DNA from 3 places in the Dactylosporangium cerinum genome. Region 2 is predicted to be linked to each of the others. Evidence: riboswitches for the same ligand, from Rfam matches in the RefSeq annotation. Region 2 holds a riboswitch; each other region holds the start of a gene.

Region 1 (7,667 bases), on a different contig from region 2:
ATGAGCATGTCCGGTGCCATCCGACGGTCCCTCGCCGCGTCGGGCTCGGCCGTCCGCCTGGTGCTGCGGGCGTCGTTCAAGGCCAGCCCGGGCCTGGCGGGCGCGGTCATCGTCGTCGCGTTGGTGGAGGCTGCGCTGCCGGTCGGGCTGGCCTGGACGGTCCGCACGCTCGTGGACGGCCTCACCGCCCACGACACCGGCCGGATCCGGCTCGCCGCGATCGCGATGGGCGTCGTAGGCCTGTGCTGGGTCGGCGCCCAGTGGGTGTCGATGACCAGCCAGACGGTGCTGGAGGAGCGCACCGACCACTGGCTGGAGCAGCGGCTGAGCGGGCTCGTGCACGAGATGCCCGACCTGTCCGTGGTCGAGTCACCCGACTTCCAGGACCGGGTGTTCACCCTCGCCGGGCGGCCGCGGCACCTCGTCGGCTCGATCACCACGATCATCGAGACCGTCGCCCTGGCGGTGCGCTTCGGTGCCGCCGCCGTCCTGTTGGCGTTCGTCGCCCCGGTGCTGACGCCGCTTCCGCTGCTCGTGCTGCTGCCGGTGCTCGCGTCGATGCGGGCCGAGCGGGAGATCTCCAGCATGCTCGACGACATCTCCGCGCCGATGCGGGCCGCGCGCATGCTCTTCCTGGCCGGGACCGAGCCGGGCCCGGCCGGCGAGCTGCGCCAGTACGGCATGACCGGCGCCGTCGCCGACCGGCAGGACGAACTGCTGCGCACCGCGGACCGCCGGCAGCGGCTGGCCCGCCTCCGCACGGGACGGATCATGACCATCGGGTGGACACTGTTCGCCGCGGGCGTCCTGCTGCTGCTCTGGCTGTCGCGCGACGACCCCGGCGTGCGCAGCGGCGGCGTGGTGTTCCTGCTGGCCGTCCTGGCGATGCAACTGGTCGCCCAGGCCGAGCAGGCGGCGACGACGTTCAGCAAGCTCAGCCGGCTCAGCACGATCCTGGAGCGGTTCACCTGGCTGGAGCGCCTCGTGGAGCAGTCCGGCGACCGGCACTCCGGCAGCGCGACCGCACCGGCCGGCCTGCGGCACAGCATCGAGCTGCGGGGCGTGACCTTCCGGTACACCCCCGACGGCCCGCCGGTGCTCGACGACGTCAGCCTCGTCCTGCCCGCCGGCACGGTCGTCGCCCTCGCCGGGCACAACGGGGCGGGCAAGTCGACCCTGGTCAAGCTGCTGATGGGGCTCTACCGGCCGACCGCCGGTCAGATCCTGCTCGACGGCGTCGATCTCGTGACGCTCGATCATCACAGCGTGCGCGAGCGGCTCGCGGCCGGGTTCCAGGACTTCTGCCGGTTCGAGCTGCCCGCCGGCGACACCGTCGGGGCCGGCGACCTGCCGCGCCTCGGCGACCGGGAGGCCGCCGCCGGGGCACTGACCAGGGCCGGATCGGCCGACGTGATCGGCCGGCTCGCCGACGGGCTGGAGACGCCGCTGGGCCGGTCGATGCCGGGTGGCGCCCTGCCGTCGGAGGGGCAGTGGCAGAAGCTGGCCCTCGGCCGGGCGATGATGCGCGAGGCGCCGCTGCTGCGCGTGCTGGACGAGCCGACCGCCAGCCTGGACGCGGAGAGCGAGGCCGCCCTGTTCGCCGGCTGCCTGGAGGTCGGGCGGGCGGACGCGGCGGTCAACGGGTGCGTCACGCTGCTCGTGTCGCACCGCTTCTCGACCGTCCGCACCGCCGACCTCATCGTGACGCTGCGCGACGGCAAGGTCGCCGAGGTCGGCACGCACGAGGACCTGATGGCCACCGGCGGCTGGTACGCCACCGTCTGCACCATGCAGGCGGCCGACTATGCCTGAGCCCGCGCCGACGGTGGCCGCCGTCCGATCCCGCCGTCCCTGCAACGGGTCAGGCCCGGCGGATCGGCATGTGCGTGGGTGCCGGCGGGCCGGACAGAAACGTGGTGACGAGCCCGGTGCACAGCTGCGGGTGCTCGATGAGCAGGGTGTGCGAGGCGTTGGGCACCACGGCGAGCTCGGCATCGGGCAGCGCCCGGTAGAGCCGCAGGACGTGCTCCAGGGAGACGGCGTCGTCGTCGCCGGCCATCACCAGCGTCCGGCAGGCCACCGCGCTCAGGTCGGCGGCGGCCAGCGCCAGGTCGCCGGCGTCGGACGACGCGGCGATCCGCTCGATGACGGACACCAGGTGGCCCGGCCCTTCCGGGGTCACCTCGGCGTGCTGGTCGTAGATGATCTGCGGGATGTCGGCAGGGGTGGCCGGCGGTAGCAGGACGCCGTCCTGATGGAAGGCCCCGCTGATCAGCACCAGCCGGGACACCAGGTCGGGCCGGGCGATCGCGGTCAGCAGCGCCACGACCGCACCCGCGCTGTAGCCGACCACCGCGGCCGGCCCGCCGACGACGTCCCGCAGGAACGCGACCGTGTCCCGCGCCATGACCTGCGGGCTGAGCGGGCCGCCCGGGTCCGCGGTGTGCCCGTGGCCGCGCCGCTCCGGCACGTACAGCCGGAACCCACCGTCCAGCGCGTCCAGGTTGCCGGCGAAGCAGCGCGAGTCGACGACCGCGCCGTGCAGCAGCACCACCGGATCGCCCGCGCCTCGTTCGTCGTACCAGGTGCGCACGCCGTCGAGCTCGACATACCGCTGCACTGTGACCTCCCGCCCCGATCATGGCGCACCGGAACCGCCCCCGCTGCCCGTGGCACGGTCCTGGTGCGCTACCGGCCCGGCAGGGGGCCGCCGCGCAGGAACGCCTCGTACAGGTCGCGGACGTCCTCGTCGATCGTCGGCCGGATGTTGCTGTACCGGGTGTCGGCCCGGTCGCGGTGCGGCCCCGAGAGCCAGTAGCGCTCGTCGGTCTCGACGTCGAAGAAGTTCGCGTCGAACATCCCCGGCCAGCGGCGCAACGTCCGGCCGTGCCAGTAGGCCGTCTTCCAGGTGCGGTTGAACCGGACGGTACTGATCCACGCCGGACCCTGATCGGTGCCGTGACCGGTCTTCAACTGCACGAACATCACCCGCTCGGCCATGGACAACCACGATGCCGCAGATCTCCACGTCGCGCATCGCCTTATTCACGCCGTTCGAGACAGGCAGGTGCGTCTTGAGTCTTCGTTAAGTGTCGCTTAGATCGAGGCCCGACGGTCTCTGCTGCCGTTACGTTTGGGTCGGCCTGCCGGACTTCGCCACCCCGCCGGGGTGGCCGGGCAGCCACCGCTGAGTCGCCGGCCGCGTGTCCCGCACGAGGTCGACGAGCCGGGGAACCAACCTGGTTTCCATTGGGGTGAATCCGCGCCACGGCGCGGTAGGGCGCGCCTTCTTCTCGCCCGAATCCGTCAGCTAACCCGGTAAGCGGTCCAGGAAGAAGGACTGTGCCGTGTTCAACGGACGCACGACGCTGCGCACCGCGGTCGTCGCGCTGGCGGTGGCGGCGATGATCGCCCCGGCCTGCGCCGCGCACGCGGATCCGACGCCTGAGCAGCTCCAGGCCCAGATCGACAAGGGCAACGAAGAGGTCGAGCTCGTCGTCGAGCAGTACAACAAGGTCAAGGGCGACCTCGAGGCGACCGAGGCGGCGATCACCAAGTTGCAGGCCGACCTGGCACCGCTGCAGGCCACCATGGACACCGCCCAGGACGACGCCACCACGCTCGCGGTCAACGCGTACAAGAGCGGCGGCAACCTCGGCACGTGGTCGCTCATGCTCGGCGCGAGATCGTCGGACAACTTCACCGACCGGGTCGGCACCCTCCGGCAGATCTCGCTCAGCCAGCAGCGCGACCTGGCCGCGTACGGCGCGGCGAAGGACGCCTTCACCGCCGAGCAGCGCCGGCTCAACGACACCAAGGCGGCGCAGAGCCAGCAGAAGATCGAGCTGGAGACCCGCCGCAAGAAGATCGAGGGCGACATCGCCCGCCTGGACCAGATGCAGGCCAAGGCCGAGGCCGCCGCCGCTGCGGCCGCCGCTGCCGCCGCGAAGCCCAAGACGACCACCACCACGCCGCCGCCCGCGGGGAAGCCACCGGCGGTGTCCGGCTCGGCGGGCAAGGCGGTCAACTACGCGTGGGCGCAGCTCGGGAAGAAGTACGTGTGGGGCACCGCCGGGCCGAACACCTTCGACTGCTCCGGGCTGACCATGATGGCGTGGAAAGCGGCCGGGGTGTCGTTGCCGCACAACGCCGCACAGCAGTGGCAGAAGGTCCGCCACATCTCACGCAGCCAGCTCGCCCCGGGCGACCTGGTGTTCTACAACAACCTCGGGCACGTCGGGATCTACATCGGCAACAACCAGATCATCCACGCCCCCAACAGCCGTACGGTCGTGAAGGTCGCCCCGGTCGACATCGACAAGTTGTACGGGTACGGCCGACCGGCCTAATTGGTTGGACGCCGGCAGCCCGGGCGTCCATGGTCGGTCGATGAGCGATCGGTTCGCGGGCGTCCGGGCGACGTTCGACCACGACCGGCGACCTACGCGCCCTCGGCCTGGCGATGGCCTTCTGGGAAGCGGCCTGACGTCAGGCCCGCCGCCAGCCGCCAGCGTGCCACTTCACCTTCGTGTGCGCCGGTCGCGGTTGCGGCGGAGACAGCCGCCGGGTCCGCGCCACCGCTGAGCGCGGCGAGCGGCCAGGTCGGCACGCCGTCAGCGCCGTCGTAGGCGGTCCAGGCCCACGGTCCGTCGAAACGCCAGGCGCGGCCGTCGGCGTCGGCCACGTCGTCACCGGGCGTCAAGAAGGCGTACGGCCGGAAGACCAGCTCAAATGTGAGCGGGATGCCGTTGCCGGGTTCGATGCTGGTGCCCTGGAACTCGGCGGCGGGGTCGGGTGCCTCGCCGGCTGGCAGGATGAGCAGGCTCAGTTTCGGCCGCGGCAGCCAGCCGGTCTGTTGCGGCGGATCGTGCTCGTGGACCTCGATGACGTGGATGATCCGGGGCGGGATGCCGATGCGACAGGTGTCACCCGGCGCGAGCTGGTCGGCAGTCGGTTCCGTGACGTACAGCTCGGCCGGATCGTGGCGGTCCAGGGCCGCCTCGCCGTTCCAGCGGATGCCGTCGGCGTCGGGGTCGATCTCCCACCACGGCCAGCGGACGGTGACATGCGATTCATCGACGTGCGTCACGACCGTGGGAGTGAACAGGCACTGGATACGCAGCACGTCCCCGACGCGGTGGTCCATCGCGGCAGGTTAACGCACCGCCTCCCAGGTTACGTTCAGGAGAACCCGCCGCCGGTGAAGTAGGCGGTCAGGATCTGCTGGGCGCCGGCGAACCAGTAGCCGTCGTTGCCGGCCAGGAACGAGGCGCTCATCAGCGGTTCGTCGTGCAGGCCGGTCAGCTCGACGAGGTTGGTCAACCCGCGCAGCTCGGACGGTAGCGCGAGCAGCCCGTTGTCGCCGAGCCGCAGGTGGGTCAGGCCGGTGAGCCGGCCGAGTTCCGGCGGCAGTGTGGTCAACCGGTTGCCGTCCAGCGCCAGCTCGCGCAGCGAGGCGAGGTCGCCGATCCGCGCGGGCAGCGAGGCCAGCTGGTTCGAGCCGGCGTCGAGGAACTCGAGCCGGCGCAGGTCGCCGATCCGGTCGGGAAGTTCCCGCAGCCGGTTTCCCCGCACCTCCAGCGCGCGCAACGCGGCCAGCTCGCCGATGCCCGAGGGCAGCACGGCGAGCTGGTTGCCGCTCAGGTCGAGCTGCTCCAGCTGGCCGAGTCCGCCGATGCCGGCCGGGAGTTCCGCGAGGTGGTTGTCGTACAGATAGAGCACCGACAAGCCACGCAGCCTGCCGATCTCGTCCGGCACCGTGGTCAGCGCGTTGCCGCTGAGGTTCAACACGTCGAGTTCGGCCAGCGTGCCGATCGACGCCGGCACCCGGGTCAGCCCCTGACCGGACAGGTCCAGGACGGGCGCACCGGTGGCCGCGGCCCGTGCGATGGCGGCGGAGACGTCCATCCGCACCTCCCAGGGCAGTCTAGGCACGGCATCGGCCGGTAGGGTCGTCGGTGTGGATCTGGACGACATCGCCGCACGGCTCGGGGTATCCGTCGACGACATCGAGCGCGTGCACCGGCTCGCCGGGGACCGGCCGTCGGTGCCGTTGCCCGCCAAGGCCGACGCGCCCGCGATGCTCGAGCGGCTTGCGGTGCGGCCGGACGACGCCGCCGAGGTCATGGAGGGCTGGCCGGACCCGGACTCTCCACTGTGGACCGCGGAGCTGCGCTGGCTGCTGGACCGCACGATCGCTCTGGTGCGCGCGGATCTCGGTGGCCACGCCTGGCTGGTGCCCGGCCCGGAGCTGCCCCGCGACCGCGGACCGGCCTGGCGGCACCTGTATGTGTATGCGTACCTGGCCCTGGTCGACGTCGCCCTGGCGTATCACCGCGACCACGACGTCCCCGAGTCCGTGTCGTGGGCCACCCTCGCGGACCTCGGCCGCAACCTTGCGATCGACCGGCGGATGCAGCGTGAGGGCTGGCCGGTCATGCAGGCCTGGCTGACCCTGCACTCGCGCGGCGGCCTGTACGACCTGGGCCGGCTCCAGCACCAGCGCGGCGACACCGCCATCGGCCTGCACATCCCCGACTCGGGGCCGCTGACTGCGGAGGCGGTCGACGCGTCGCTGGACGAGGCCCGCGCGTTCTTCCCACGCCACTTCCCCGACGAGCAGTACACGGCGTTCTCGTGCGGCTCGTGGCTGCTCGACCCGCAGCTGCTGGAGTACCTGCCGGAGGACTCGAACATCGTCCGGTTCCAGCGGCGGTTCGAGCTGGAGCCCTACGAGGAGCCGGAAGGCGTCAACGCCGACGTCGAGGTGCTGCGGTTCGTGTTCCGCTCCCTGACCACGCCGCTCGACCAGTTGCCGGGCCGCACCGTGCTGCAGCGCGCGGTCGCCGAGCACCTGAAGGCCGGCCGCCACTGGCAGTGGCGCACCGGCCGTTTCGCGATCTAGGCGGGCGCTCCCACGGGTCGCAGCCGCAGCCAGCGGCAGCTCCAGTCGTCGTCGTTGCCGGCGACCGGTGGTCCGTGCTGCTCCTCCAGCGGCGCGTACTGCCCCCGGGTGCCGGTGAGGGAGCCGCGGCTGACCTGGTATCGGCCGGGGCGGACCGGCAGCAGGACGCCGACGCCGTGGATGTGGTCCAGGTCGAGTGTGACCGGCGCGGGCGGTGCCGTCGGGAACGGGCCGACCTCCGCGGCGACGACCGGCGCCCACACGACGGCGAGGCCGCCGCCGGTCAGGTCGAGCTCGCCGACCGGCTGCTCGACGTCCGCCGCGGCCGGCCCGGTGACGTAGCGGTGCGGGGCGTCGGTGTTGCGGACCCAGGAGCGCATGATGAGCAGGCCGCCATGTGTTGACGCGATCTCGGCGACGCCCGGCCCGTCCATCTCCCACACCAGCCCGGTGTGTGCGGCGAAGTGGACGAAGCCGGCCTCGAGCTCGTCGTCAGCGGGGTACAGCACCTCGTTCGCGCGGTGCAGGTCGCAGGCCGGGTCGAGTTCGTAGTCCTCGTCCAGCACCGCGCCGCCCCAGTCGGCGAACGCCGACGCCGCGCAGACGAGCAGCGGACCGCCCTCGCAGCCGACCTTGGCGATCCAGTTGACCATCGCCACACCGTAGAGCAGACCGGCAAGGACGGCTCAGGCGGCAGCGCGGTCGCCCGGCCGGCGGCGGCGCAGGGTCGGGTCGACCAGGGCGGGTGGGCGCCAGGCGCCGT
Region 2 (7,667 bases):
GAAGAAGTCGCGCTGTTGCGGGAATGGCACGCTCGGTAGGCGGGAGTGTGACGAGCCCGTCAGCATTTCGACAGACGGCAGCACGCGTCGATTCCTGCGGATACCTGCGCATTTGCCTGTCATGCGGGCGACTGTTGCCGATGAACTGCGGTGACCCCGGTCCCAGTCGGTGCCGTTCCCAGGGAACTCACAGCGAGTTTAGGCGTCTGACGGGCAGGAATACCACGTATCACTTGTTGGAACCGAAGCGAACCGGAGAAGCTCCCGAGTCGTCTAGGTAAGTGGTGCAACTCTCACGGGTCGTCACCGAATCGCCCGCGAGGGTGGAATTCGGCAGGCCACGTGACCGTTGTGTAGGGGGCATACCCGGGGGGCACCCGTTTTAGCAGGGTGAAACGGGGAAGGCGAAGGATGGACGGGGAGGGGCCCGAAGGTGGAGAACGTGAAAGTGGAGATGCGACCCGATACAGGTGCCGAAGAGCGTGACCTGGTTGGTGTCTACCTGCATGAGATCTCCCGCACGCCGCTGCTCGACGCCGCTTCTGAGGTCGAGCTTTCCAAAGCGGTCGAGGCTGGTCTCTATGCGGAGCATCTGCTGGACGTGGACGAGCTGCCCGACGGCGTGAGCGCCGCCGAGCTGCAGCGTCTGGTCGACGAGGGCGAGCGCGCCAAGGACCGGTTCATCCGGGCCAACCTGCGCCTGGTGGTCTCGATCGCGCGGCGTTACGTGCGGTCCGGCATGCCGATGCTCGACCTCATCCAGGAGGGCAACACCGGCCTGGTCCGCGCCGTCGAGAAGTTCGACTACGTGCGCGGCTACAAGTTCTCGACATATGCGACATGGTGGATCCGCCAGGCGATCAGCCGGGCGATCGCGCAGCAGGAACGCACCGTCCGGCTGCCCGTCCACCTCGTCGAAGACGTCAACCGGATGCGCAACGTCGCGCGTCAGCTCACCCGTGAGCTCGGCAACGACCCCGAGCCTGAGCAGCTCGCCACCGCCCTCGGCGTCCCCGTCGAGCGCGTCCACGAGCTCAAGCGCTGGTCCCAGGACACCGTCTCGCTCGACACCCCTGTCGGCGACGACGGCGACACCAGCCTGGGCGACCTGGTCTCCGACTCCGACGCACCGTCGCCGGAGGACGTGGTCCTCGCCGCCCTGGAGCGCCAGCGCATCGAGGGCCTGCTCAACCACCTGGACGACCGGTCGGCGGGCATCATGCGCGCCCGCTACGGTCTCGAGGACGGTCGCGAGCACTCGCTGACCGAGGTCGCGAGCCGGTTCTCCCTGTCCCGCGAGCGCATCCGCCAGCTGGAGATCCAGGCCCTCGGCCGGCTCCGTGAGCTGGCCCGCGCCGAGGGGCTCCAGGCCGCCTAGCCGATCGCAACCGACAACCGCAGCCCCTGACCGTTCCCGGTCGGGGGCTGCCCCGTGTCAGACCTCAACCCAGGCGGGCGCCTGGGTTGCTGCGCGGCCTCAGGGCCGGTGCGCCACCACGAACAGTCGCGGAAACGGCAGGATCGTGCCGAACGGTTCCCGGGGGTACCGGTCTCGCAGCCGGGCGGCGACCCGGGCGCGGAAGTCGTCGAGCTCGGCGCCGGACAGCGCGTCGAGGTACGGGCGCAGCCCGGTGCCGCTGAACCACTCCAGGACCGGGTCCTCGCCCGGCAGGACGTGGAAGTAGGTCGTCTCCCACGCGTCGACGGTCAGACCGAGCGCCGCGAGGGTCCGCACGTACCAGGCGGGCTCACGCACCGGCGTCGCGCCGCGCGGGCCGGGGACGCCGGGGTCCAGGATGTCGGCGTCGAGGATCGGGCCGCCGGTCGGGACCTGGAACGCGAGGGTGCCGCCGTCGTCGAGGCCCGCGGCGAGGACCGGCAGCAGCGCCGCGTGGTCGGGGACCCACTGCAGGGAGGCGTTGGCGACGATGACGTCGACCGAGCCGCGCTGCGGGCGCCACCCGGCGATGTCGCCGAGCTGGAAGGACAGCTGCGGCGTGGCCAGGGGCGCCGCCGCGGCGAGCATCTGCGGGGACGAGTCGATCCCGAGCACCGCCGCGTCCGGGTAGCGGGTGGCGAGGGTCGCGGTCAGGGTGCCGGGGCCGCAGCCGAGGTCGACGACCGCGACCGGGGCGGTGGTCGGGATGCGCGCCACCAGCTCGTGGAACGGGCGGGCGCGTTCGTCGGCGAAGCGGGCGTACTGCCCGGGATCCCAAGAGGCCATGCCCCATCTTGCGGGCATGGCCTCTGCGTGGTTCACCAGGGGTTACTTGTGTGGCCGGCCGTATCCGTACGTGTCGCTGCGGCCGTCGATCGACTGGACCTCGACGTTCCGCCCGGTGGTCGGGGCGTGGATCATCTTGCCGTTGCCGATGTAGATGCCCACGTGCCCCAGGCCCCGGAAGAAGGCCAGGTCGCCGGGGGAGAGCGCGGACCGTGAGATGTGCGTGGTCTTGCTCCATTGATCGGCGGCGTTGTGCGGCAGCGTGATGCCGGCCGCCTTCCACGCGCCCATGGTCAGGCCCGAGCAGTCCCAGCTGTTCGGTCCGGCGGCGCCCCACTTGTAGGGCTCGCCGAGCTGGGCACAGGCGAAGGCGACGGCCGCGTTGGCCGGGCTGGTGCACTCGGCGCCGAGCGTGACCTTGACGCCGGTGGAACCGGTGCTGCCGGCCGCGGTGGCCTGGCGGCGGAGGGTCTCGAGCTTCTTGACGTCGCCCTCGATCTTCTTCTTCTTGGTCTCGAGCTCGGCCTTCTGCGCGTTCTCCGCGGCGAGCGTCTCGTCGATCTTCTTCTTCTCGTCGTCCAGCTTGGTCTTGGCCGCCGTGTAGTCGGCGATCTCGTGCTGCTGGTGCTTGCCGATCTGCTGCAGCGTGGCGAGCTGGTCGATCAGCGTGTCCGACGACTGTGCGTTGAGCACGACGTTGAGGCTCTGCAGGGGACCGGCGCCCTTGAAAGCGGCGACGGCGATGACGTCGACGTTGGCGTTGGCCGCGGCCATGCTGTCCGCGAGGGGCTGGAGCTTGGTCTGGAGGGTGGCGGCGGACGCCTGGGTGGCGGCCAGCTCCCCATTGATCTTGTTGAAGGCCTCGACCAGGTCTTCGAGATCGTTGCCCGCCTTCTCGAGCTGGGCTTCGATCTCGGCGAGGGTGGGTTCGGCCTTGGCGACACTCGTCGGTGCCACGACGGCCAGCGACACAGCCCCGATGATCAGGGTGCGCAGCAGGGATCGTCTGGCGCGGTGTCCAGCGGACAAGGGATGACCCTTCTTCACCGACCGCCTACCGGGTTAGCTGACGGGTTCGGGCGGGAAGAGTGCCGCCCTACCGCGCCTTCGCGGATTCACCCCAAAGGACCTTGGGTCCCCGGCTCGCACAGCGCCGGACGGCGCTCGATTCGGCGGCGCTTGCCCGGCGCCACCCGGGCTGGGCGACGGACTGCCGAGCAGGCCAGGACCTAACTTAACGTGATCAACAAAGAAGCGAAACCCACGCGCGTTGTTCTATATCTATTACCCCAAAAGTCCGTATCACGGCGAGTTGTCGGTCCACATCGGACGGTGATGCAACACGGAAGAAGGTGTTGACGGACACACAATTGGGGCTTGATTCTGCTCTGATACCCGGTTAAATACACGTAACTTTATTCACCGTCGATGCACATAGTTCGCCCACTCCGAACACCCCCGGAGGAGCGTCACCGATGTTGCGTGTCCAGAACCTCGAGGTCGTCTACGACGACGTGATGCTGGTGCTTCGCGGCGTCAGCCTGCAGGTGCCACCAGGACGGATCGTCGCGCTGCTCGGCGCGAACGGTGCGGGCAAGACCACGCTGCTGCGAGCCCTGTCGGGCCTGCTCGGCGTGCACGACGGCGCCATCACCAAGGGCGCCGTCACGCTCGACGACAGGCCCATCCACCGGCTCAGACCGGCCGCCGTGGTCCGCCGCGGCGTGACGCAGGTGATGGAGGGGCGCAGGACGTTCGCCGAGCTGACCGTCGAGGAGAACCTGCGGCTCGGCGCGCACACCCGCTCGAAGGGGCGGGCGGAGGCCCTCGAGCGCATGTACGGCCTCTTCCCCGTCCTCGCCCAGCGGCGCGGCAGCACCGCCGGTTACCTCTCCGGCGGCGAGCAGCAGATGCTGGCGATGGGGCGGGCGCTCATGTCCGACCCGGCGTACCTGCTGCTCGACGAGCCCAGCCTCGGCCTCGCGCCGCGCCTGGTGGAACAGGTCCGCGACCTGATCGTGCAGATCAACCGGGCCGGCACCGGCGTGCTGCTGGTCGAGCAGAACGCGACCATGGCGCTGTCCATCGCCGAGCACGGATACGTGCTGGAGACGGGCAAGGTCGTGCTCGACAAACCCGCCGCCGAACTGCTCGCCGACGACGACATCCGCGAGTTCTACCTCGGCCGGGCCGAGCGGTCCTTCCGCGACGTCAAGCACTACAAGCGCCGCAAGCGCTGGCTGTCGTAGCGCTGTCGGAAACCTAGAAGGAGTCGCCGTGCTGCGTTTCGAAGACGTCCGGCTCAGCTTCGCCGGCGTCAAAGCCATCGACGGTGTTTCGTTCACCGTCGCCAAGGACGAGTTGTTCGCCGTCATCGGTCCCAACGGGGCCGGGAAGACGTCGATCTTCAATGTGATCTCCGGTGTGTACCGGCCACAGCACGGCAAGGTGACGCTCGACGGCACCGATCTCACCGGTCTGCGCCCGGACAAGATCGCCAAGCTGGGCGTGGCCCGCACCTTCCAGAACGTCGAGCTGTTCCAGCACCTGACCGTGCTGGAGAACCTCATGCTCGGCCGGCACCATCACATCCGCTACGGCACCCTGGCGGCCATCGCGTGGCTCGGCCGCGCCCGGCGCGAAGAGATCGCCAACCGGGCCGTGGTCGAGGACATCGTCGACTTCCTGGAGCTCGCGCAGTGGCGCCGGCTCCCGGTGGGGCTGCTGCCGTACGGCGTGCAGAAACGCGTCGAACTCGGCCGGGCCCTCGCCATGGAGCCGAAGCTGCTGCTGCTGGACGAGCCGGTCGCCGGGATGAACCTGGAGGAGACCGAGGACATGGCCCGCTTCATCCTCGACGTCCGCGAGGAGCTCGGCATCCCGATGATCCTCGTCGAACACGACATGGGCCTCGTGATGGATCTCGCCGACCGGGTCATGGTCGTCGACTTCGGTGTCCCGGTCGCCACCGGCACGCCGGCCGAGGTGCAGAACAACCCGGACGTCCTGCGCGCCTACCTGGGGGAGGTGGAGGCGGCATGACGATCGCCGACCTGGTCAAACAGCACGCCGAACGGACACCGCACGCGGTCGCGATGCGGGAGAAGCACCGCGGCATCTGGCGCGAGATCACCTGGCGGGACTACTGGAGCACCGCGGAGACGGTCGCCCGGGCGCTGCGGTCGCTCGGTGTCCAGCCCGGCGACCGCGTCGCGATCCAGTCGGAGAACCGCTCCGAGTGGCTCTTCGTCGACGTGGCGACCGTCGCGGTCCGGGCGGCGACCGTCGGGCTGTACCCGACCAACCCACCCGATGAAGTGCGTCACATGCTGGCCGACTCGGGCGCGCGGATCCTCTTCGCCGAGGACCAGGAACAGGTCGACAAGGCCCTGGCCGTCCTGGACGACTGCCCGGACCTGGAGTGGATCGTCTACCTGGAGCCCAGAGGCATCCGCGGCCGGTACCAGCACCCGAAGCTGATCGCCTGGAGCGACCTCCTCGCGTCGCACGAGGGCGCGGAAACGATCGACCTGGAGGCACACAGCGACGACGTCGCCACGCTGATCTACACGTCGGGCACGACCGGGCGGCCCAAGGGCGCGATGCTCACCGTCGCCAACGTGGACTTCGCGATCCGGGTCCTGATCGAGGGCGGTGGCTTCTCCGACCCGCCGCCGGGACCGCGCGACCTGACCCTGTCGTACCTGCCGCTGTGCCACGTCGCGGAGCGGGTCTTCACCGTCTGGTTCAACGCGGCCGCCGGGGTCACCGTCCACTTCGGGGAGTCGATCGCGACGGTACAGGCCGACCTGCGCGAGGTGCAGCCGACGATCCTGTTCGGGGTGCCCCGCATCTGGGAGAAGATGATGGCCGGCGTCACGATCCGGCTCGCCGGGGCGTCGCTGATCAAACGCTCCAACGCCCGGCTGTGGCTGCGCGTCGCGGACCGCATCGGCGCCACCCTGGAGGCCAACGGCGGCAAGCACACCGCCGGCAGCCGGCTGCTCTACGCGATCGGCTGGCTGCTGTGCTACCGGGCGCTGAAGGAGCGCATCGGGGTGCGCCGGGTCCGCTACGCCGCCAGCGGCGCCGCCCCGATCGCCCCGGACGTGCTGCGGTTCTTCATGGGCATCGGGGTGCCGATGTACGAGGTCTACGGCATGACCGAGAACACCGCGATCAGCACCGCCAACCGCCCCGGCCGGGTCCGGCTCGGCACGGTCGGCGAGGCGCACAGCGGGGTCGAGATCCGCATCGCCGACGACGGGGAGATCCAGACCCGGCACCCGGGCACGTTCGCCGGCTACTTCCGCAACCAGGCGGCGACCGCGGAGGCGATGACGCCGGACGGCTGGCTGCGCACCGGCGACGTCGGGGTGCTGCTCGACGGCACGCACCTGAAGATCACCGACCGCTCGAAGGACATCATCATCACGGCCGGTGGCAAGAACGTCGCCCCGAGCGAGATCGAGAACGCGTTGAAGGCCTCGCCGTTCGTCAAGGAGGCGATCGTCATCGGCGACCGGCGCGCGTTCCTGACCGCGCTCATCGGCATCGAGCTCGACACCGTCGGGGAGTGGGCGCAGCGGCGCGGCATCGGCTACACCACCTACCGCGACCTCGCCGGCAAGCCCGAGGTCGTGGCCCTGATCCAGGGCGTCGTCGACGCGGTCAACGCCGGCCACAACCCGGTCGAGCAGGTCAAGACGTTCCGGATGCTGCCCAAGGAGCTCGACCACGAGGACGGCGAGCTCACCGCGACGCAGAAGGTCCGGCGCGGCGCCGTCGCCACGACCTTCGCAACGCTCGTCGACGACATGTACGGGAGCAGGGTGTGAAGGACTTCGTCGAGAGCGTCCTGCGCGGCATCGGCACGGGCAGCGTCTACGCGCTGCTGGGCCTCGGGTTCGTGATCATCTACAAGGCCACCCGGGTCATCTCCTTCGCCCAGCCGGCGTTCATGCTCGCCGGTGCGGTCCTGGTGACCTACCTGGTCGGTCCGCTCGGCTTCTTCCTCGGGCTGGCCGCGGCCGCGGTGCTCACGGGCGGCCTGGCGCTGGGCGTCGAACGGCTCGCGGTCCGGCCGATGATCGGCCGGCCGGTCTTCACCGTCGCGATCATCACGCTCGGCATCGACATCGCGGTCCGGGTCGTCGTCAACGCCGCCATCGGCCTGGACGTGCGGCAGGTCGGCGACCCGTGGGGCCTGAAGGTGTGGAAACTGCCCGGCGGGGTCCAGGTCGAGCAGCGGCACGTGGCGATGGTCCTCACCACCGCCGTGCTCATCGCCCTGCTGTTCCTGTTCTTCCGGTACACCCGGACCGGCCTGGCGATGCGGGCGGCCTCCTACGACCAGGAGGCGGCGCTCGCCCAGGGCGTGAGCGTCGGCGCGGTGTTCGCGCTGTCGTGGGCCCTGGCCGGCGCGCTCGCCGCGGTCGCCGGC
Region 3 (7,667 bases), on a different contig from region 2:
AGTTCGGCGCAGCGGCCGACATCATGCCGCCGAGTTCCTGGACAGGGCGATGGGCTGGCCGTCCTTGGGAAGGGGCAGCGAGTGGTGGTCCAGGGGCGCGACGTAACCCGGTTGCCGGCGGCCTGCACGGCGGCCTGCGTGCCCACCATGCCGCGGTTGGCGTGCTGCTGGGCGATCTGGTTGCGCAGGCCGTCTGCCTGTGCCTGCAGTTGCTGCGTGGTCTGCCGCCGCTGCCACACCTGGTTGAAGAATGTGGAGATCGCGCTGACGATAGCGATCGTCTCCATGACCGGCATCGATCCCGTCCCCCTGTCACGCAGTGGTGCACAGCCGTGCGCCAAGCGTGAGGTTGATCTCGCCGCGGCGTCAACGGCGATCCATGAAAGCGGCTACCCGACGACGACTCGGCTCATCCGGTCAGGTTCCGTTCGACGTCCGCTCAGTGGCGACATCCTCCGGTAGCGCAGCGCCGGCGCCGTCGCCGGCGCGATGTCCGCTGGCGCCGGCTACATGGTCGACGTTGGCCGAGGCGACGCCGAGTTCTCCTGGAACGGCCTGGCCGACACCATGATCCGCGGCGGCCTCGACGGCGCACTCAGCGCCGGCGTCGACAAGTTCACAAAACTCCCCAAACTCGGCGGCAGATCCCCACACGGTGGCGATGGGGGTGGCGGCGACGTGCGGGCATCCGGCGGCGGTGGCGGGTCCACCGGCCTGCAGCGGCCGCTGGTGAGCTGGTTCGCCGCCGGTGCGGTACCGCTGGCGATCCTCGGGCGGTACTGCTGGACCACGCCCCGCTGAGTGCGCTCAAGCAGCTGCTGGGGTTCCTGATCGGTGTGGTCCTCTGGCGCCGCTTCCATCCCCGTCCCGGCAAGCCCGGTGACCGGGCGTTCGCCGGCATCGGCGCCGCCTCGGGATTCGGCTCGGCCCTCTTGGGGTCGGTCGGCCCGCTGACCGCACCGTTCTTCCTCGCCTACGGCCTGGCCCGCGCCGCCTACATCGGCACCGAGGCGGCCGCGGCGCTCACCATGCACCTGACCAAGATCGCCGTCTACGGCGCCGGTGACCTGCTCACCGGACAGGTCCTGCTCTACGGCGCCGCGCTGACCCCGGCCACGATCGCCGGGGCGTGGGCGGGCAGAAAGATTGTCGGGCGGATCAGCGACCGGGTCTTTATCGGACTGGTCGAGGCCGGTCTCGTCGGCGCCGGGTTGCTTTTCTTGCCGGACTCGCATAATGCGACACCCGACGTGACGGCGGATCTGGGAGAGCGACGATGCCGTAGCCGGCGGCCTGGACGTCGCCCTCCAGGACCAGCCCGCCCGGCGCGGCGGGGTGAGCTGCACGCCCGTACGGAGCAGTTGAGCGCGGTGCCGGCCGGCTCGGACCGCACGGTGAGGGTGAGGCGCCGGCAGCCAGGGCTGCTGGCCACCCGGATGATCGCCTTCCGGCATGCCGATATGGGGACAGTGGCACGACGTTCGACTGTGGCGAGCCAGCTCCCCGACGGCCATGAAGTCGATGGCATTTTGAGACGTTAGCCGGCGGTCGCATCGGGTAGCGCGGAACGCCGCGTTCGTACCGCGGCTTGAAATTTGGGGCGATCGGCTGTGGGGAGTTCAAGTTGACCAAGACCAGTGTGGAGCCGGTGGTTGTACCGCGGCAGGCTCGTCGTCGAGGGCTGTGGCTGTCTGTGGCCGCGGTGGTCGTGGTGCTCGCCGTCGGCGGATTCGTCACGCTCAGGCTGGTCAGTCCGGTGCCGGCGCCACGGATCGTGCAGACCGTGCCGCGGGTATACGCAATCCCAGGCGTTCCGCCAGTGTTGCCGTGGCCGGAGGCCGGGCAGTCAGCGGTTGAGATTGACGGGCTCGGCCGGCTGGGCTCCTCCGGTGGTTCCCGACCCGTGCCGATCGCTAGCGTCGCCAAGGTGATGACCGCGTACGTTGTCCTGCGGGATCATCCCCTGCGCCTGGACGAGAACGGCCCCACGCTGACCGTCTCGGCTGAGGAGGCCGCCGCTTATCCGTCTCAGCTCGCCTCCGGCCAGTCGCTGGTCCAGGTTGTGGCCGGCGAGGTGCTCACCGAACGGCAAGCCCTCCAGGCCCTGCTTTTGCCCTCGGCCAACAACATCGCCCACATCCTCGCCCGGTGGGACGCCGGCAGCAGCGATGCGTTCGTGGCCAAAATGAACCAGGCCGCAGCCGGCCTCGGGATGGCAGACACGCGCTATACCGACCCGTCCGGGCTCGCACCGTCCACCGTCAGCACCGCTGCCGACCAGGTCACCCTGGGCCGGGTGGCAATGCAGGTGCCGGTGTTGGCGCAGATTGTGGCGATGCCGCAGGCCACGCTGCCCGTCGTCGGGCCGGCCAGGAACGTCAACACACAGCTTGGTAAGGACGGGATCGTCGGCATCAAGACCGGCTCCACCGATGAGGCCGGCGGCTGCCTGCTCTTCGCGGCCGAGATCTCCGCAGAAGGGCAGCGGCTCAGGATCATCGGCGCCGTACTCGCACCCGGCCCGAACATGGCAGACGCCTTCGAGGCCACCCGTCGCCTGATCCAAGCCAGCAGCAGCCTGCCGCACAAGTACCGGGTCGTGCGCGCCGGAGATATTGTGGCGACCGCCCGGGGACCGATGGGCAGGAGCACAACCCTTGCCGCAACCGGCGACGTGGACGTGCTCGGCTGGCCCGGCTTGGCCTACCAGATCGATACCCTGACCACTATGCCGCGCCGCCACATTGCAGCGGGGACCCATGTCGGCACGCTCAAGCTCACTGCCTCAGCCACGGCCGTAACCACTGCCCTGCAGACCACTCAGGCACTCGCACCACCCAGCCGGTGGGAGAGGATCACGCACGGGTGACTGCCGGCGTCCTGCTGTGGCGTCACCCGAACACACCCGCGCCGGTTCGCACCTGGCACGGGCGGCCGCACCGGGGAACGGTCGACGATGGAGACCGTTCCCCCGGTCATACACGAATCACATCGCCGGGCTGCCGAACGCCCGATAGCTGAAACGTGTAGTTAATTCCTTACGTTCCGCTTAGATTTCCGTCGGACGCTTCACGCGCATTTGCGTACCCGCTAGGGTCATGAAATCAACTGTGGCTAACCGTCACCGCCTAGGGTGACTCCACAGTGGATCCGCTGAGTCGTGTTCGCACGAGCCGGGGAACCAGGCACAACTGGGGTGAATCCACGGGGCCACGTGCCGCGAGGTAGGGCGAGCTTCCCGCCCGAACCCGTCAGCTAACCCGGCAGGCGGTGCCGGAAGGAGTAGTGCGTGCAAACCCTCGCGTCGCATCACATCTGCCGCCTGACCTCGACCCGCGGCCCGGGCGCCCATTGGGCGTCGACGGTGATGAGACGGTGTCCGGTTCAGTAGCCGTTTCGGCGCCGACACCCGCACACCCACGACGCGACACCGACCCAGCTATCACTGTCCACTTTGGACAGTTAGTGGGCAGTGCCGCTGACCACCCCTGCCGACACCAGCTTCGGCGGCAGGGGGCGATACCGGCCGCCCGGACGCAGAACGACCGCGCCGTCCGGCGCCGGCCCCAGCCGTCGCGTTCCAGCATGCAATGTCGAGGTTCCCGTGCAGCACCTGTTCACATCACAGCACAACAAAACCAGTCCGCCCTCCGGAAGCCGCCGCCCTCGGCGGCCTCGGCGGTTTGCCGCCGGATGTGCAGCGTGACGTTCTTGGTCTGCTGCCGCACCGAATCCGCGCCGGCCGGAGGGAGGCCGAATGTCCACCGGCGAGACTGAGGTCCAGCAGGACAGCGCCGCGAACGTTCGCGGCCCTCGTCACCTGCAACGTTCCCGCCGCGGCCGCCACGCGGCCCGCCCCCGGATCGGGCTGTACCTCGGCGCAGCCATCATCGCCGCCACGGGGATCGGTTGGTCTTTGCTGCCGACATCGTCGGCCACTACCCCGGGTATCGCAGTACATGCCGACATGGCGCTGGCGGACGACGCGGACCGAGCGAGGGTCGCCGAGAACGACGCTTCCCGCAGCAAACAACGCGGCCAGGTACAGCCCAGCCGGCAACCGACCGCAACGGCCACGGCCCATCCGAAGCCGTCGCAGACGAAGCCGAGCGCACCAGCGTCGTCGTCACCAGCGTCCTCGCCGTCGCCGACCGTCCGCGGCCCCGTCGGCGGGCTGACCCAGGCCGAGATGAACAACGCCGTGGCCATCATCGAAGCCGGCCAGCAACTGAAACTGCCCCGACGCGCGTTCGTGGTGGCGATCGCCACCGCGTTGCAGGAAAGCCATCTGAGAAACCTCGCGAATGCGAACCTGCCGGAGTCGTTGAAGCACCCGAACGAAGGCGTCGGGTACGACCACGATTCGGTCGGGCTCTTCCAGCAGCGACCCAACTGGGGGACCGTCGCCCAGCTGATGGATCCGCACGAATCCGCGCGCCGCTTCTACTCCGCGCTGGCGAAGATCCCCGGCTGGGAGCAGCTGCAGATCACCGTAGCGGCGCAAACCGTCCAAGTGTCCGCCTATCCAGACGCCTACGCGAAGTGGCAGACCCTCGCTCAGCAGATTGTCGACGCCGTCGCGTAGCGCGCCCGGGGTTCCCTCCGGCGGTCACGGATTGATCATTATAGTGACGCGGCCGAGGGGTCGGGCTGCGCTCCCGGTTCCGTGGGTCGGCTTCTCTCGGTTGTCTTCGCGGGGTCTGTTGCATTGATCGATGCCCTGGTCAGGCAGGCTTGAACGGTGAAGCACTCGAACCGCCGGCGTCCAGTCCAGCCACCACGGTCAGCGTTCGCCGGGTTCCAGTTCCCGCCCGACGTCATCATGGTCGCCGTCCGGCTCTACCTGCGGTACAACCTCTCCTACCGCGACGTCGAGGAGTTGCTACTTGAGCGTGGTGTTGAGGTCGACCACGTCACCGTCTTCCGCTGGGTGCAACGCTTCACCCCGCTGCTGGTCGACGCGGCCCGGTTCTGCCGGCACGCACCCGGCGACAGATGGTTCACCGACGAGACATACGTCAAGGTCAACGGTGTCTGGCGATTCGTGTACCGGGCCGTCGACCAGCACGGCCAGGTCACCGACGTACTCGTGTCCGCCCGCCGCGACGCCGTGGCGGCACGACGGTTCCTCCGCCGGGCGATGGCCACGATGAAGGTACGGCCCGCCGAGGTGATCACCGACGCGGCGCCGGTGTACCCAGCGGTCCTCGATGACCTGGTCCCATCGGCGTGGCACCACGTCGAACGCCACGCCAACAACCGGGTCGAAGCAGACCACAGCCAGCTCAAGCACCGGCTCAGACCAATGCGCGGACTACAGACCGCCCAGACCGCCCAGACCGCCCAGACCGCCCAGACGATCATCGCCGGACACGCATTCATGCAGAACCTCCGCCGCGGACACTATGAACTCGGCATCGACGCCCCACGCGGACTCCGCGTCGCCGCGGCGTTGGCCGAACTCGCCACCGCCATCTGAAGACCAGGTCGGCACTCGCTTCAACCTGCCCTCCCGCGCTTCGCGCGAGCAGCGATCGGCACATGCAACAGCGCCGCCTGGACCGTCTTCGCCTCGTCGAGGTGCCCTTTGTGCCCGAGGTGCGGCTGTATCTGGCTGAGGACGCCATCGTGTGGTGGGCCAGGATGGAAGCACAGGCTGGCGTGAAGCGACCGCCTCCGTTCTGGTCTTCCGCGTGGGCCGGGGGCAAGGCGATCGCCCGATATGTCCTGGACCATCCGGCGGCAGTGGCCGGCCGACGGGTTCTGGATCTGGCTGCCGGTTCGGGGTTGGTCGCCATCGCAGCAGGAAAGGCCGGCGCGGCAGTTGCGGCGCGCGGCGCCCAGGTGCTCGTCGGCGATCCCGGCCGGGAACATCTGCCCCGCGGCCGCATGCAGACTGTTGCTACCTACCGGTTGCCGCTCGTGGACGTCTTCGCAGACGCCCAACTGACCCAGATGAACGTGCTGCGGCTGCGCCGATAGCCTCAACGCAACGGACCCCTGGGCGGGATCGCCGTCTACAGCCTGGTCCGCCGGGCCCGCCGCACCCCGAAGACCTGACCGGCGACGACCGCCCGACGCTCACCCGGCGTCGGCGGGGTTGTCAGCCCCCGCCGACGCGTGTGCGCCGTCCGGTTCGCGGCGGCCCACGATCGAGTAGAAGCTCAGGACCTCGGGGAACGTGCCGCCGGGGGAGAGCTCGTGGAGCCCCTGCCGCAGGTCCCGCTCGAAGGCGTCGCGCTGGTCGCCCAGGACGGCCGGGCTCGCGAACGAGGTCGAGTACAGGTAGCCGACGATCCGGTCGGTCGTCCACACGGTCTCGGTCTCGTACTGTCGCGTCCGCAGGCTGAAGCCGGCCTCGGTCAGGAAGTCGCCGTGCCGGCCGGTGACGCCGAAGGCCTGGTTCCCGGCGCGGCGTTCCTGGCCGAGGTACCGCTGGATCGTACGCACGGCCACCGCGTGCCACTCGGTCCGGACGTCCCACACGTCGCTGCCGCCGCCGAGCACCGCGACGACCCCGGTCCCGGTCAGCCAGTCGCGGGCCCGGGCCGACAGCAGCCGCCGATCCATCCAGTGGAACGACGAGCCGGCGACGACGAGGTCGGCGCTCCCGTCCGCCAGCTCGAGCGTCTCGGCCGGCCCGACGAGCCACGTGACGTTGCCGATCGCCTGCCGGTCGGCCTTGCGCCGGGCGAGCGCCACCATCGCCGGGTCGGCATCGATCGCGGTCACGGTGTCGAAGGCGCGGCTGAGCGGGAGCGCCACCTCGCCGGTACCGCAGCCGAGGTCGACGACGTGCCGCCCGTGGGTCCCGACGCTGAGGCGCACCAGGTCGTCCAGCATCGCCGCCGGATACGCGGGCCGGAACTGCGCGTAGTACTCGGCGGTGCTGGTGAAGATCGGCCGGTTCATCGTGGTCCCGTCACTGGTGCAGCTCCTTGCCCCGCCCCTCGGCCATCGCCAGGCAGTAGGCGAGATGGAAGGGCAGGCCCGCGTATCCGTATATTGTCTCGTTGGAGGCGTTGCGGTGCGGGTCCGCCTCCAGCCGCCCGGCCCACTCGTCGATGAGGAAGCCCGGGTTGCGGCCGATCACCTCCCGGAAGAGCGCGACGGCGTCGGCCCACCGGCCCTGCGCCTGCCGGAGCAGGCCCAGGTTGAGCGTGATGTGGTCCAGGTGCGGCGCGGCCGACCGGGCCTCGGACAGGGTCTGCTCGGCGGCTGCCTCGTCGCCCAGTGTCAGCTGCAGGACGCCGACCATGTTGGCTGCCACGCCGTCTTCGGGGGAACCTTCCGCCGCCCGGGTGAACGCGGCGAGGGCGTCGCGGTCGCGGCCGGCGGAGCGCAGCACGTGCCCGTGCAGGTAGGCCAGCTCCGGATCGTCGGACGCGGCGACCGCCCGCTGGGCGAGGTCCAGGCTCTCCTCGAAGCGCCCGAGCCGTCGTACCGACAGCGCGATCTGCATGAGCAGGAACGGGTTGTCGCCCTCGGTGTCCAGTCGCCCCTGCAGCAGGCCGAGGTACATGCGCAGCTTGGCGTCGCGAACCGCGATCGGGCGGGAGAAGCCGTTGTGGTTGAGCACGACGTCGGACGGCGCCCAGCCGCGGCCCGACTCGGCCAGGGACGGCGCCACCGTCTCGGCGACCCGGCCGTGGTAGCGGATGCCGGGG

Evidence for each region. A riboswitch is a leader RNA that binds a small molecule or an ion and turns the genes downstream of it on or off. The one in region 2 is predicted to bind cyclic di-AMP.
Region 1: linked by a shared signal. The riboswitch ahead of ACFPIJ_RS38695 (C40 family peptidase) and the one ahead of ACFPIJ_RS37805 (C40 family peptidase) in region 2 are both predicted to bind cyclic di-AMP.
Region 3: linked by a shared signal. The riboswitch ahead of ACFPIJ_RS15930 (hypothetical protein) and the one ahead of ACFPIJ_RS37805 (C40 family peptidase) in region 2 are both predicted to bind cyclic di-AMP.

What each region holds. Positions count from the first base shown of each region.
Region 1 covers NZ_JBHSIU010000054.1:165,441-173,107, reverse strand. Annotated here, with positions in the region: gene ACFPIJ_RS38715 (ABC transporter ATP-binding protein) at 1-4, shown strand, start outside; gene ACFPIJ_RS38710 (ATP-binding cassette domain-containing protein) at 7-1,812, shown strand; gene ACFPIJ_RS38705 (alpha/beta fold hydrolase) at 1,862-2,620, opposite strand; gene ACFPIJ_RS38700 (hypothetical protein) at 2,689-3,000, opposite strand; cyclic di-AMP (ydaO/yuaA leader) riboswitch at 3,176-3,340, shown strand; gene ACFPIJ_RS38695 (C40 family peptidase) at 3,348-4,349, shown strand; gene ACFPIJ_RS38690 (hypothetical protein) at 4,442-5,146, opposite strand; gene ACFPIJ_RS38685 (leucine-rich repeat domain-containing protein) at 5,182-5,907, opposite strand; gene ACFPIJ_RS38680 (acyltransferase domain-containing protein) at 5,960-6,904, shown strand; gene ACFPIJ_RS38675 (hypothetical protein) at 6,901-7,557, opposite strand; gene ACFPIJ_RS38670 (aldo/keto reductase) at 7,591-7,667, opposite strand, start outside.
Region 2 covers NZ_JBHSIU010000053.1:182,591-190,257, forward strand. Annotated here, with positions in the region: gene ACFPIJ_RS37790 (NAD-dependent epimerase/dehydratase family protein) at 1-39, shown strand, start outside; gene ACFPIJ_RS37795 (sigma-70 family RNA polymerase sigma factor) at 455-1,378, shown strand; gene ACFPIJ_RS37800 (methyltransferase domain-containing protein) at 1,478-2,224, opposite strand; gene ACFPIJ_RS37805 (C40 family peptidase) at 2,267-3,253, opposite strand; cyclic di-AMP (ydaO/yuaA leader) riboswitch at 3,261-3,409, opposite strand; gene ACFPIJ_RS37810 (ABC transporter ATP-binding protein) at 3,700-4,473, shown strand; gene ACFPIJ_RS37815 (ABC transporter ATP-binding protein) at 4,502-5,266, shown strand; gene ACFPIJ_RS37820 (AMP-dependent synthetase/ligase) at 5,263-7,062, shown strand; gene ACFPIJ_RS37825 (branched-chain amino acid ABC transporter permease) at 7,059-7,667, shown strand, end outside.
Region 3 covers NZ_JBHSIU010000018.1:85,567-93,233, reverse strand. Annotated here, with positions in the region: gene ACFPIJ_RS15950 (hypothetical protein) at 253-462, shown strand; gene ACFPIJ_RS15945 (hypothetical protein) at 511-801, shown strand; gene ACFPIJ_RS15940 (sulfite exporter TauE/SafE family protein) at 687-1,541, shown strand; gene ACFPIJ_RS15935 (D-alanyl-D-alanine carboxypeptidase family protein) at 1,625-2,869, shown strand; cyclic di-AMP (ydaO/yuaA leader) riboswitch at 3,142-3,285, shown strand; gene ACFPIJ_RS15930 (hypothetical protein) at 3,758-4,585, shown strand; gene ACFPIJ_RS15925 (IS6 family transposase) at 4,742-5,479, shown strand; gene ACFPIJ_RS15920 (class I SAM-dependent methyltransferase) at 5,542-5,982, shown strand; gene ACFPIJ_RS15915 (class I SAM-dependent methyltransferase) at 6,082-6,912, opposite strand; gene ACFPIJ_RS15910 (glycosyltransferase) at 6,923-7,667, opposite strand, start outside.